Regions from separate parts of the Clostridium lapidicellarium genome, predicted to be linked through region 3. Evidence: predicted binding sites of a transcription regulator. Region 3 holds the regulator's gene; each other region holds the start of a gene.
The links. The regulator NrdR, encoded in region 3, represses ribonucleotide reductase genes. The targets are predictions, from matches to a motif close to CACNANATNTNGTG.
Positions count from the first base shown of each region.

Region 1: AB8S09_RS10565 (vitamin B12-dependent ribonucleotide reductase) is a predicted target of NrdR. The motif match lies at 3,032-3,045, and genes of this name have one in related genera.
Region 2: nrdD (anaerobic ribonucleoside-triphosphate reductase) is a predicted target of NrdR. The motif match lies at 3,133-3,146, and genes of this name have one in related genera.

Region 1 covers NZ_JBGFFE010000015.1:26,642-31,573, forward strand. The annotation lists gene AB8S09_RS10565 (vitamin B12-dependent ribonucleotide reductase) at 1-2,933, opposite strand, end outside; gene AB8S09_RS10570 (gamma carbonic anhydrase family protein) at 3,200-3,715, shown strand; gene AB8S09_RS10575 (M14 family metallopeptidase) at 3,783-4,932, shown strand, end outside.
Region 2 covers NZ_JBGFFE010000002.1:298,204-303,135, reverse strand. The annotation lists gene AB8S09_RS03425 (PsbP-related protein) at 1-513, shown strand, start outside; gene AB8S09_RS03420 (YhfM domain-containing protein) at 680-1,525, shown strand; gene AB8S09_RS03415 (Mrp/NBP35 family ATP-binding protein) at 1,608-2,456, shown strand; gene AB8S09_RS03410 (ferredoxin) at 2,568-2,756, shown strand; gene AB8S09_RS03405 (hypothetical protein) at 2,834-3,016, opposite strand; gene nrdD (anaerobic ribonucleoside-triphosphate reductase) at 3,164-4,932, shown strand, end outside.
Region 3 covers NZ_JBGFFE010000001.1:169,085-174,016, forward strand. The annotation lists gene AB8S09_RS00840 (response regulator transcription factor) at 1-109, opposite strand, end outside; gene pgeF (peptidoglycan editing factor PgeF) at 137-850, opposite strand; gene nrdR (transcriptional regulator NrdR) at 1,005-1,469, opposite strand; gene AB8S09_RS00855 (YlmC/YmxH family sporulation protein) at 1,545-1,808, opposite strand; gene sigG (RNA polymerase sporulation sigma factor SigG) at 1,868-2,641, opposite strand; gene sigE (RNA polymerase sporulation sigma factor SigE) at 2,715-3,422, opposite strand; gene spoIIGA (sigma-E processing peptidase SpoIIGA) at 3,476-4,273, opposite strand; gene ftsZ (cell division protein FtsZ) at 4,483-4,932, opposite strand, start outside.

The DNA of each region.
Region 1 (4,932 bases), on a different contig from region 3:
CCGTCTATTTTTTTTGTCTTTATTTCAGTATTGTTGATTTTCCCGGAATTTAATTCAGCGGAAGAGTTTCCTAGAATCAAGCTGTTCTTGTCGTAATTCTCAGGTTTGATCTGACATCTGGAAAAATCTCCAAGTTCTATATCTATTATTTTACTTATAAGATCCGATATGGAAGATACGTATTTTATATAGGGATGTTTTTGAACGAATCCGTAGGGTTCGTATTTTTGACCACGCAGCATCCTCGATATATCCTGCGGTGGAACATGGTATTGGAGCATTACCGATATTGCCTTTGACAGGGAATTTAAGAGCCCCATTATTATAGTTCCCTCTCTGTCCGTAGTTATATATATTTCAGATATATCGCCATTTGCGGATCTGTTTACTGTAGTGTATATTTTCACGTCATCTATTTGTGCCGGATGAGTTGTTCCTCTGCGGATTCCCACGGGTTTATCCCTTTTTGAATACTTTACCCCTTTTTGCAAATTCCTGGCCTTGCTTAAAAGCTGTTTATAGGTTAAGTCATCAAGCTTTACATCAGCTGAAGCGGATAAGTTTGTATTTAGAGGCTGGGCTGCTTTAGAGGAATCCCTGTACAGTGCTATTCCTTTAATCCCGAGTTTCCATGAGGATAAAACCACGTCTTTGAAATCCTGTATGGAAGCGTCTTTGGGTAAGTTTACAGTTTTTGATACTGAACCGGATATGAGCGGGGTTATGGAAGCTACCATTTTTACATGCCCCATGGGATCAATGTATCTTTCACCGCTGCCGCATTTATTTGAAGTGTCGAATATGGCAAGATGTTCATCTTTTAAATGCGGGGCTCCTTCCATTTTGCCGTCGAGTATTTTCTCATAGGTAAAGCCGTCTTTGGTTATGGTTTCTTTTTCAAGTACGTAGGACAATATATCCTCTATTTCTTCCTTGGTGTAGCCTAGTTTTTTTAATGCCATGGTTATTACGGGGTTTATGATTGTCATGAATCCGCCGCCGGATAATTTTTTATAGACAATATGGCTGAAGAACGGCTCTATTGAGGTTGCACCGCAGTCCATAGCAAAGGATATGGTGCCTGTAGGTGCTATAACTGTAACCTGGGCGTTTCTATAGCCAAATTTGTCGCCGCTTTTAAGGGCATTTACCCAGCATTTTGTCAATGTAGTTCCCAAATACGATAAATTTTGGCTTTTTAAAATTTCATGGTTTACTTTTAAAGGAGTATAGTTTAATCCTTCAAATTCATTTGAAAAACTGTATCCCATGGTTTTTGAGAGTTTTTCCAAATTTACAGAAGCTGCCCTGGCATGATTTCTCATCACTCTCATCATATAAGGCTTATTTATTTGAAACTTTTCAAAGGGGCCTATTTCTTTTGCCATTAAAGAGGATACATAATAGGATTGGCCTGTAAGTATTCCAACTAATGAAGCTGCAAGTGTCCTGGCTTCGTTTGAATCATAAGGATATCCCATGACCATGAATAGGGACGCTATATTTGATATGCCTAAGCCTGTAGTTCTGAAAAAATGTGTTTTTCTTGCTATATCTGCCGTAGGAAATTGTCCCCAGTGTATGGAAGCTTCCAGTATCAGCTGAACTAAGCTGATTATATGTAGATATCCCTCCATATCAAAAGTATTTTTGCCTGGATTATAAAATTTATATATATTTATGGATGCCAGATTGCATGAAGTATTGTCTAAAAAGGCATATTCTCCGCAGGGATTTGTAGAATTTATCATATTATACGGTGCATTTACTTTTCCGTCTTCCCCTGCAGGGCATGTATGCCATGCATTGAAGGTATCGCTGAACTGGGGCGCCGGATCCGCACATTTCCAAGCACAGCTGTTGAAAGTGTCCCAGATTTCCTTTACCTTTGCTGTCTTCGTAATCTTAGGATCAACCCGACCTCTGAGCTTTATCGTCTCATCTGGATTAACCTTTAGTCTGTCTACTTTACTCATGAAGCTATTTGAAAATCTTACAGAATTGTTGCTGTTTTGACCTGATACAGTTTCATAGGCTTCGCCGTCTAAATCTGTATCGTATCCCATTTTACCAAGTGCCTTTACTTTATTTTCTTCTTTTGATTTCCAGGTTATAAAGTTCATTATTTCAGGATGGTCTACATCCAGGCATACCATTTTGGCAGCTCTTCTCGTTGTGCCTCCAGACTTGATTGCTCCGGCATTTCTGTCCAATGCCTTTAAAAAACTCATAAGACCTGAGGAAGAGCCTCCTCCAGATAATTTTTCACCTTTTGCTCTTATGGGGGAAAAATTAGTACCTGTTCCCGAACCTCCCTTGAATAGTTTTGTTTCTGTTACAAATTGATCTGATATAGAATGAGAACCCAGCAGTTTGTCTTCAATAGATAGTATAAAACAAGCAGAAGCTTGAGTTCTAGTATAGCTGTCATTACATTCCATCACTTTATTTAAATTGTCGTCGAAATAGTAGTTGCCCTGCTTTGTACCACTTATGCCGTAGGATAACTTTAGCCCCGTATTGAACCACTGCGGAGAGTTTGGGGCATACATCTGCTTTAAAAATGCATAGACACATTCATCGTAAAAAATAGAACTTTCCTCTTCTGTCTTTATAAGCCCTTCATCCTTTAAGGATTCACGCCAAAAGTTTACCATTCTGTCTGCTACTGATTTCATGCTGTTTTCATAGCCCAGTTTTCCGGGAATACCGGCTTTTCTGAAATATTTAGAAGCTATTATGTCGCAGGCATTCTGGGAATACTGTTCTGGAAATTCCAGATCCTTCATATCCACCAGAACTTTGTGGGTTTTATGATCTTTTAAAAATACATCCGTTTTTTTCCACTTGAATAGATCATATACGGTTTTATTGCTGTTTTTTTCAAGGGATTTTGTATAATATCTTTTAAATAAATCCTTTATGCTGTTCAATTGCAACTTACCTCCAATTTATGGTAAAAAATATATTGTACATGTTGTGTGTATTTATAAAGCAACTACTATATATAGTATTAATCGATATATATTAATACTATATATAGTGCTTATTTATTATATTATATATCCTGTAAAAGTTCAATTTAATTTGTATGTCATTTTTTATCGTGTTTTTTAAATAAACTGTATTTTATAAGTTTATTTTAATATTCACTACAAAATAGTTTATAATTGATACTGAAAGGAGATTGAATTATAGTATGATAAGAAGATTTAAAAATTATGTACCAGAAATAAATAAAAATTGTTTTATAGCTGACAGTGCAGAAATTATAGGAAAAGTTAAAATCTACGAAAAAGCCAATATATGGTTTGGAGCTGTATTGAGGGGGGACGTAAATTACATATATGTGGGAAAGGGAAGCAATGTACAGGATAATTGTACCCTTCATACCAGCAGCGGAATGAATCCGGTAGAAATAGAAGAATATGTAACCGTAGGGCATAATGCTATAATACATGGCGCCAAAGTCGGAAGGTATTCTTTAATTGGAATGGGTTCTATAATATTGGATAATGCTGAAATTGGCGAATATACCATTATAGGGGCAGGCAGCCTTGTAACTAAAAATAAAAAGATACCTTCTGGAGTTATGTGTATGGGATCACCTGCGAGAGTTGTAAGAGAACTTACAGAGGAGGAAAAAGAATCTCTCAGGAATTCGGCAAAGGGGTATATTACAAAATCTGAAATTTACAAACACTTTGGCTGTTAAAATATATATCACCTATTTTATAAGTTAAGTATAAAATATAGTGTTAATAATATTTGGAGATTGTAAAATGCCTATTTTTAAATTAGGTTCATCTGGTAATCAGGTAATGCAGATTCAGGCGGTTTTAAGTAAAATAGGTTATTATCACGGTCCTGTAGATGGAATATTTGGTGTGCAGACTGAAGAGGCGGTTGAAAATTTTCAAAGGAACAATGGATTGATATCGGATGGTATAATAGGGCCGGATACTTATAGGGTGCTCCAAAGCTTCATGTTGGGTTATGATGAATATGTCATAAGATCAGGTGATACACTGTACAGCATAGCTGAGAAGTATGGGACTCAAGTTTATAAAATAATAACGGCCAATCCTTCCGTAGAGCCTTTGGGTCTAATTCCGGGGAATACAATTAAAGTACCTTACAACATAGACGTGGTGGATACAAATATAAATTATACCTACAGCGTACTTGAGACGGATCTTGCGGGCCTTGAGGCCAGGTATCCATTTATAACTGTAGGAAGTGCCGGTGAGAGTGTACTTGGAAGGCAGCTTTATTATGTGAAACTCGGGTCAGGAAGCAATCAGGTATCTTATAATGGCTCGCACCATGCTTTGGAATGGATAACTACACCTCTTTTGATGAAATTTATGGAAAATTTCGCTAAAGCCTATTCGGAAGGTAGAAGTATAAGGGGTTATAATATAGGAGAAATATGGAGGAGAAGCAGTATCTATATAGTTCCCATGGTAAATCCTGATGGAGTGGAGCTGGTGCTGAATGGGTTAACCAGGAATAATCCCTATTATTATCAGCTCATAGATTGGAATAGAGGAAGTACTGATTTTTCAAGGAACTGGGAAGCAAACAACAGGGGTGTTGATATAAATCACAATTATAATGCAAACTGGCAGCTTTCAAAAGAAGCTGAACTTTCTTACGGTGTATATGGCCCGGGACCCACCAGGTATTCAGGTCCCTATGCTGAATCAGAACCTGAAACCAGAGCCATGGTCAATTTTACGAATAGCCATGATTTCAGAATGGTATTGGCCTATCACAGCCAGGGAAAGGTTATTTATTGGCAGTATGATGCCCTGACTCCTCCCGAGTCCAGAAGAATAGCTGAAATATTCTCTCAAGTAAGCGGGTATGAACTGGCGCAAACCACTGGCATAACATCTTATTCAGGGTATAAAGACTGGTTTATACAGG
Region 2 (4,932 bases), on a different contig from region 3:
TTTGGAGTTGAGAAGAATTTTGATACGAAGTTGAAACATACAGCTTTGATGCAAAACGATATAAAATCACTGACTCAATATAGCGGGCTGAATGATAAATTGAGATATAAATTACCTTCCAATTGGAATTGTAAAGTACAGGATATGTCAGGAGATGAAATAATATACCACAGTGATTTCAAAAGCACTGATGGTAAAATACACGGCTTTGTTCAAGTGTGGAATCTACAGGGGAATTTAAAATTGTTTCTACAAAATAGTAAAATTGTATCTGAAAAACAGAATTTATATGAAAGTTACAATATAGGTGACGTCGATGTAAATGGCAAAGATGGTTATCTGGTTAAATATACTATTGTTAAGGAGAATGGAGACAGTTATAGATGTATGGAGTATTTTATAGCAGAGGGAAAGCAATTTTGCAGATTCTCTTTTTTTGTAAAAGATATGGATTTTAAAGAAAACATGCCCACTGTGTTTGAAACTATTGTGAAAAATTTAGAATATAAATAATAAGGATATCTGTTGTATCCCTTTCAGGTTTAATTGCATGAAAGGGGATTTTTTTGTCGCAAATATGTTATAATGTTCATAGATTTTTTTACAGTAGAAAGCAGGTAAGTCCTTAATGTTTACCTGCTATAAAATTGATAATATTTTTTAATTGCAGGTGAGTAAATTGCAGCATAACACTAGAAGGGGATTAAGTGTATTTTTAGTATTGATTATTTTAACGGTGGCTGTTTTGTCTGCTGGATGTGATGAATTGGATAGACTTAAGGTTAAAACCGGCTTGAAGAATTCAGATTTTGAATACATAAGGGAAGAGAGAGTTGATAAAATAGTTATTCAGAATATGAGAGATCAGGGATTCAAATTTGTGGTTACTGATCAAAATGCGATTAAAGATCTATATGATATATTGTCTTCAGGCAAGAAAGTATCGAAAAAATCTTCACTGCAGCCAGACTATGTTTTTGAAATATATGAGGGAAATAATAAGGTACATAGATTTAAATATGTAGCCGGTCTTGATAAAAAAGATGGGGGGAACCTCTATAGTAATAATCAAATATATATCATATCTAAGAGAATAGATAGTGATATAATTAACAATTTCTGGAACATAAGAATGCCGCCAAATAATTTCAAGCAAGTTTATTATGGATCGATTATGAAGGCTTTAGATGAGTATTTTCAAGGTAAAAATAAAAATGAAAAGATAGGAATAAATTTTAAAGACGATATAGATGGAGCTAGATTTATATTGTCTACGGAAGTAGAGGAATTTAAGTCGGATTTAAACGATAAGTATAAAAACGCCGGCATTGGAAACAATGACAAGGATAAATACGATGTGTGGGTTACTATAAAAACTGAGGGATATAAGTCTACACTGTATAAAGCGACTATTACATTCTGGAATAGGAAAGATAAAAGTGAAAAAATATATTATGCATATGACAATTATAATGGTGCTGGATGGGATATAGAAGTTTATAAAAATAAACCCGGGAGTTTTTAAAAAGCTTTTTTGTTTTAATAATAGTGCTATTGTGAAAGAGATGGTTGAGGGCAATTTGTTTCTATAATTAAGGAGGGGAAAAATGAGTAATTGTGATAATTGTTCAATTAAGACGGCATGCAGAAGTAAAGATCAAGGTGAATGTAATTTTTTATTACCGAAATATGGCAAAATAAAACATATAATAAGTGTTATGAGTGGAAAAGGAGGAGTGGGAAAATCAACAGTTACAGGTATACTGGCTGTAAAATTGAGAAGTGCAGGTTATAAAGTGGGAGTACTTGACGGTGATATAACAGGACCATCCATGCCGAGATTTTTTGGAATAAATGATGAAAGGGCAGATATAGTTCCAATTGATGGGGAGCAGCAGGTAAAATTTTTACCTGTAGAAACTTCTATGGGAATAAAAGTTATATCCTTAAATCTTTTGACAGAAAGGGAAGAACAGCCTGTTATCTGGAGAGGACCTATGATAGTAGGCGTACTAAAACAAATGTATTCTGATACCGATTGGGGAGATTTAGACTATCTCCTTGTAGATATGCCGCCTGGAACAGGAGATGTAGCTCTTACTATAATGCAGGAATTTCCACTGCAGGGAATAGTTATAGTATCTACTCCTCAGGATATGGTATCGATGATAGTAAAAAAAGTAGTTATAATGGCCGAAAAAATTGGCGTAGATATCATAGGTGTAGTGGAAAATATGTCTTATATTAGGTGCAGCAGCTGTGGAAAAAAGATAAAGCTGTTTAGCAAAAAATCTGCAGAGGAACAGGCTCGATATCTTGGCTTAAAACTATTGGGGGAAATGCCTGTAAATTCTGGACTGGTGGAGAGCATGGAAAGTGGAAGGGCGGAAAGTTACATAAAAAGCTTGCCTGATTATGATGATCTATTGAATAATTTTATAACTTTGTTGAAATGATTTGAAGGCAGATATAATAAATTGATTTTGTGGGAACAATACTAGTGAAAATATTTTATTATTAAATTATAAAAAAGAGGTGAACATCCTGTTATTTAACAGGAGTATATTATGAAAGCAGTAGTTGATAAAGATGTATGTGTAGGATGTGGATTATGTCCAAGTACATGTCCTGAAGTATTTAAAATGGATGATGATGGGAAGGCAGTTGCAATTACCGGTGAAGTACCAGAAGAAGTTCAGGATTCAGCAAAAGAGGCAGAGGAAAATTGTCCGGTTTCTGCTATAACTGTGGAATAAAGAGTGAATTATAATTAAATGTTGAATCTGGTAGGGAGTGCTGCAGGAATAATTTTCAGCACTCCTTTTAAGATGTTCTAAAGAAAAAAAGTATTTTTAAGTTTGTCATTTAACGTAAATGGAAGGCTTGGGTTTACATTTATTGTATCTCCTATTTTTATATTAGGAGGTAGCCGGGAAATGTTTGTGTAAGCTGTGGCTCCATCTTTGAAACTTATTAGTGCTTCTGCAGCATTTAAATCTATTATTTTACCAATCATATAAAGTCCTCCTAAAAACTAAGCTTTTATTAGTTTTATCATTATTTTGATTCTTATTCTTGAAATTTGAAAATTGATTTTTAAAATATGCTATAGTATAATAAATCGAGTGGATACACAATATATAGTGGTCAGGAGGTATTATATATGCTACATGTTGTGAAAAGAGATGGAAGAAAGGTTGATTTTGACTCTGTTAAGATCACTAATGCTATAAAAAGTGCTTCTGAAGAAATAGGCCGTGAATTAAAAGAAAGTGAGTTTATTGATTTAACCCAGGAAGTCATACAGCATTTGGAGAAACTGAATCTGGAAGAGATAGATGTAGAAGATATACAGAATGTGGTTGAAAAAGTGCTTATGAAAAGGGGCTATTTAAAAATAGGATTAGCTTATTCAAATTACAGAAAAGAAAGAAATGATATAAGAGAGATAAAGTCTGATCTCATGAAGACCATAGATAAAATAGGAATTCAAACAGACAGGGATAATGCAAATGTCGGCAATAATTTTAGTGCAAAGCTTTTGAGAATAGCAAGCGAATCCAATAAATGGCATAATCTGGCTACTATGCCCAAATATCTTGCCAGAGCTCATGAAAATGGAGATATATATTATCATGATCTGGATTCTTATAATCTTACTGTAAATTGTCTTCACATACCAACTAGAAGAATGCTTTTAAAAGGTTTCAATACAGGATATGGGAATATAAGACCTCCCAAGAGAATAGAATCTGCTGCGGAACTTTCCTGTATACTTCTGCAATCATCTCAAAATGATATGTTTGGAGGACAATCTCATCCGGATTTTGACAACGATATGGCTGTTTTTGTTGAGCCTACCAGAGAGGAAATAAATGAGAATTTAAAATCTGTAGGAGTGAAAGAGAGCAAGATAAGCGGGATCTTGAATAGAAAGTTGAGAAGAAGTATTGAACAGGCAATGCAGGGAATAATTTATAATTTAAATACGATGCACTCAAGAGCTGGTTCTCAGGTACCTTTTAGTTCTATAAATATAGGTATACCCAGATCAAAGGATGCAGCTTTGATATGTGAAATATTTTTACTTGAATACGAAAAAGGACTTGGAAAAGGCGAACAGCCCATATTCCCCAACATAATATTCAGAGTTAAAAAAGGTGTAAATAAAAATGAGGGAGATCCCTATTATTATCTTTTCAAAATAGCGTGTAGGGTGGCTTCAAGGAGAATGAACCCAACTTTTATGAATTTAGATGCGGATTTTAACAAGTTGTATTATGACAAGGGGATTTTACCTGCTACTATGGGATGCAGAACTTATGTTTGCTCCAATGTAAATGGAGATCCGGGCCCCGAGGGAAGGGGAAACATAGCTCCGGTTACTATAAATTTGCCGCGTATTGGTATTATTTCGAAGAGAAATGTGAGTAAATTTTTTAGGATCCTGGATAAGAGGCTGGAACTTTGCAAAGAAGCTCTCATGCATAGATATGGCGTTTTAAAGAGATTGAAAGTAAGGGATCTGCCCTTTGTTGCAGGACAGAAACTTATGAAGGGATCTGAAAATTTAAAAGACGGTGATTCCATAGAACCTATATTAAAGCAGGGTACATGGGCAATAGGGTTTATTGGCCTGGCAGAAACACTGGTAGCACTGACGGGGAAACATCACGGTGAAGATGAGAATTCCAGAAAACTTGGGATTAAAATAATTTCTCATATAAGGGATTATACCGATAGACTTACAGAAGAAACACACCTGAATTGGAGCTGTTATGCTACTCCTGCAGAGGGACTAAGTGGCAAATTTATAGTTCATGATAAAAAAATATTTGGTGAAATTCCGGAGATTACAGATAAGGATTATTATACTAATTCCTACCATGTTCCTGTCGGGTTTCCGATATCGATAAAAGATAAGATTGATAT
Region 3 (4,932 bases):
AGCCGTCATTTGCCGCAATGGTCTTATATCCACTTTTTCTAAGATTAAATCCAATAAGTTCGCAGATATGCTCTTCATCATCTACTATCAATATTTTTCTCTGTAACATACATTTATCCTCCTTATAGACTAAAGTTTAATCCAAGTAAATAAATGAAAACATCCTTCCAGTACCCCTGTCTCTTCTATAAGAATACAACTGAAACTTCATATTACATGCTGTACAAATATCTAAATAATTTATATTTTCCCTCTTTATTTTTTTCCCCTCCAGCTGATACAGTATACATTTTTTTAAATCCAGGTTTCTACCTTTAAATATATCCTTGTCTCTATAAAAAGGTGTGTGTTTAAACTTATCCATAAGTTCCTCCCCTACTTCGTAACAACAGCTGTGAATATGAGGTCCCACACATATATGCAAATTTTCCGGTTTACTGCTGTATTCCTCTTCAAGTTTTTCAACAGCCTTAGAGACTATACAGGCAAGTGTACCTCTCCATCCACTGTGAACTGCAGCCACTACCTTTTCCCTTTCATCGTATATAAGAACAGGAACACAATCCGCATTAAAAACACCTACAGCCGTGCAGGGGCTATACGTAATTATCCCATCTCCGTCTTTTATTTCATCCTCGGGATTATACATGACAATTCTACATCCATGAACCTGATTTAGAAATCCTACATTTTTCAGTTTAAACCATTTTTTCAAGTTTTTAATATTTTTTCTTCCTTCATCCTCTGCTTTATTAAAATTTAAATTTCCCTTAGCTGTTGAAAATACTGCCTTTGCTCCCTTAAGATCTAAAATTATAAATTCATACGGCCCGATTGCAAGCTTTTTCATATTAATTACTACTCCTTTCTTAGAGCACTCAAAGTTATTATATCACGAATAAACACCACTAAGTCAACATTTCCAAATGGACATAAAAAAAGGATTGTTCTAAAATATACCTTAGAGCAACCTTTCATAAATATTTCTGACTGATCACATGGACTTACTTGTCTCCCTTATGGGAAATAAGATTCTTTATCTCCTCCATAAAGGTATTTATATCCTTGAACTGTCTGTAAACAGATGCAAACCTAACATAAGACACTTCATCCACCTTTTTCAAACGCTCCATTATCATTTCACCTATTTCAGAAGATCTTATCTCCGTGACCATTTTATTGTTTATCCTTTTTTCCACTTCATCTGCTATGCCTTCAATCTGTTTTCGAGAAACCGGTCTTTTTTGACATGCTTTTATAAGTCCGTTCAATATTTTATTTCTGTCAAAATACTCTCTATTCATATTTTTCTTTATAACAAGTATAGGTACGTTTTCAATCTTTTCATAAGTTGTATACCTTTTATTGCAATTAAGACACTCTCTCCGCCTTCTTATGGCCATATTATCATCTGTAGCTCTGGAGTCTACTACCCTACTTTCCCCGTATCCACAATAAGGGCATTTCAATTCAATTCACGTCCTTTGTATAATATATTATAACAATTATACACCTTTTCGTCTGGTATTTTTCAACTTATTTTTTCAATCCTTCTCTGATAATTTTTTTCCATCTATTAAAATCACATCCACTCCTATCTTTTTTATATCTTCCCAGGGCACTTCTACATCTTCGTTTTTGCTAAACAGAGACATTTTAGTGGTTTGAGAAGGCAAGACAATCGATATTATCCTGTGTTCATCACAATTTATTTTTAAATCCTTTATGAATCCCAATTTCGTACCGGTATTTATGTCTATAACCTCCATATCCCTTAAATTAACCAGGGAAAACAGATCATCTTCCATATTTATGTACACCCCCCATTTATATTCCCCATAAAATTGCTGTATTTATATTATAGATATCATATATAATTTCTCATATGCCTCAATGCAGTCTTTTCCAGTCTGGATACTTGAGCCTGAGATATCCCAATTTCATCTGCCACTTCCATTTGAGTTCTCCCATCAAAGAACCTCAAATTCAATATCAGTTTTTCCCTGTCGTTTAATTTTTTCATGGCTTCCTTTATAGCTATATTCTCAAGCCAATTTTCATCTGCATTTTTAGTATCGCTTATTTGATCCATCACATAAATGGCGTCTCCGTCATCGTGGTATATGGGCTCAAACAGAGAAACCGGATCCTGAATTGCATCCAATGCAAAAACAACTTCTTCCCTGGGTATTTGCAGCTCTTTAGCTATTTGAGATATAGTTGGCTCTTTGTTATTCTCCCTTATCAATCTATCTCTGACTTGAAGCGCCCTGTAGGCAATGTCTCTGAGTGATCTACTCACCCTTATGGAATTGTTGTCCCTCAAATATCTTCGTATTTCACCTATAATCATGGGAACTGCATAAGTTGAGAATTTAACATTTTGACTCAAATCAAAGTTATCAATGGCCTTCATAAGTCCTATACATCCTACCTGAAATAAATCATCTACATTTTCTCCCCTATTATTAAATCTCTGTATTACACTCAATACCAACCTCAAATTGCCTTTTATAAATTTTTCTCTGGCTTTATCATCCCCCTGCTGCATCTTTATCAAGAGTTCTTTCATTTCTTTTCCCTTCAAAACCGGCAATTTTGATGTATTTACACCGCAAATTTCAACTTTATTAATCATCATGCAATCAGCCCCTTTAGAATATATAGCATTTTAAGTATTTACTAAGAGGCCAAATTTTATACTAAAGACAACCCTATAACATTTTATTTATTTCTTTTTTCAACCTTTTTATTATTCTCTTTTCAAGTCTGGATATATACGACTGAGATATTCCAAGCAAATCCGCCACTTCTCTCTGAGTCCTTTCCTTTTTGCCATTTAACCCAAATCTCAAATTCACTATTTCCTTTTCTCTGTCGCTTAATTTTTTCATGGCAATAACCAAAAGCTGTTTATCCACTTCATCCTCTATAAAATTATAAACCACGTCATTGCCGGTCCCCAGAATATCAGAAAGAAGCAGTTCATTTCCATCCCAATCTACATTTAAAGGCTCATAAAAAGAAATTTCCGCTTTCACCTTGCTGTTTCTTCTCAAATACATAAGTATTTCATTTTCTATACATCGAGAAGCATAAGTAGCCAATTTTATCTTTTTTTCAGGATTAAAGGTATTCACCGCCTTTATAAGCCCTATTGCCCCGACAGATACAAGATCTTCAACATTTACCCCCGTATTTTCAAATTTTCTGGCTATGTAGACTACAAGTCGTAAATTCCTTTCTATAAGGGTAGATTTAACCTTTTCATTTCCAGATACCAGTTTTGAGACCAATTCCTCTTCTTCTTTTTTACTAAGAGGCGGAGGTAAGACGTCATTGCCACCTATATAATATATATCTTTTATTAGAAATTTAAATTTTACAAGTATCCTATTTAATAATATTTTTAAGTTAAGCATAATTATCCCCCACTATATCAAATGTTTTTTACTATTTATACAAGCGTGATTATTTAAATTATCCCTCTTGACAAAAGAGCATGATAATCACCCAGTTTACTTAATTTTTCCTGACAAATAGCTATTATAGCTTCCCTATATTTAATTTCCTTCCCAAAATCTATTCTCACCACATCTGCCTTAAATCCCTGAAGCTTTCCAATCCCGCCATTTATAACCCTGTACGGTATGTAAAACTTGGATTCCCCTTTCAAATCCATATTTTCAAACACGGAGCTTTCAACTATTATTACGGGAAGGTTTGTCACTGGTTCTCTAAGTTCATTTCCGGTGTCCAGAAAAGCTCTAACAGTTTTACATTTGTTCTTAAATACAATATCTATATTGTAAATCAATGTAAACAGCTTGTTCCTATCTTTAATATAGGCCACTAGCCTGTCAATGATCATGTACAGTACCATAAGTGAAGCAAAAAGCCACTGATAGGAAAAATTAATTATGACAGGGCCATCTACATAGGAATATTTGTTATATTGGATAAATATACAAAGTCCTGCCAGCAGCATTGAATAGAGTATAAACACCGACAATATCTTTAAATTGGTCACAAAACCCCTATTGCCAAAGGAAATATAAATCAATATGACTGAAACAATAATTTTGAAATAAAAGGCGGAAAAAAGCTCCAAGCCCGGATATATCAATGTAATTGTATATATACTGCCTATAGATGCTGCTAAAAACACAAACCGAAATTTCATTTTCAACTTGAGAGTTTTACCTGTAATATAAAGCAGGAAAAAATCTACTATTAAATTTATTAAAATCAGCAAATCTATATATACAACCAAATAGACAACCACCTCCACCCCTTTTTCCTTTAATTTACTTTTATTATATACCTATATATTTCAAAATTTTGTCATTTCTTAATTTATTTCAATATTTTTATTTTCTATAATATGTCATAAATTTTTCTTTTATTACTGCAGAGTTTTTTTAATTTCAGCTTTTATCCAAAAAAAATTCCAGCTGACATTAAATGTCAGCTGGAATTTTCTCATCGCTGCTTTTTCCTTCTCAAGAAAGCAGGTATCTCCAAATCATCTTCATCAAATTTATCGTATTCTGCAGAAGCTGCAGCTTCATCCCCTTTACTCTCTATGTCCTTATTCCTATCATCCGCCTTTGAAGATTTCTTTCCTTTGGTTTTACTGTTGTTTGATTCAAATCCCGTTGCTATTACAGTAATCCTTATTTCGTCTTTTATATTCTCATCTATTACAGCTCCAAAAATTATGTTTGCATCGGGATCTGCAGCTTCCTGAACTATCTCTGCAGCTTCATTTATCTCCAGCAGTCCGAGATCCTGGCCGCCGGTAATATTCAAAAGCACTCCAGTAGCACCTACTATCGAAGTTTCAAGAAGAGGACTTGATATAGCCTGTTTTGCCGCTTCCTGTGCCCTGCTGTCTCCATTTCCCTTTCCAACACCCATATGGGCTAAACC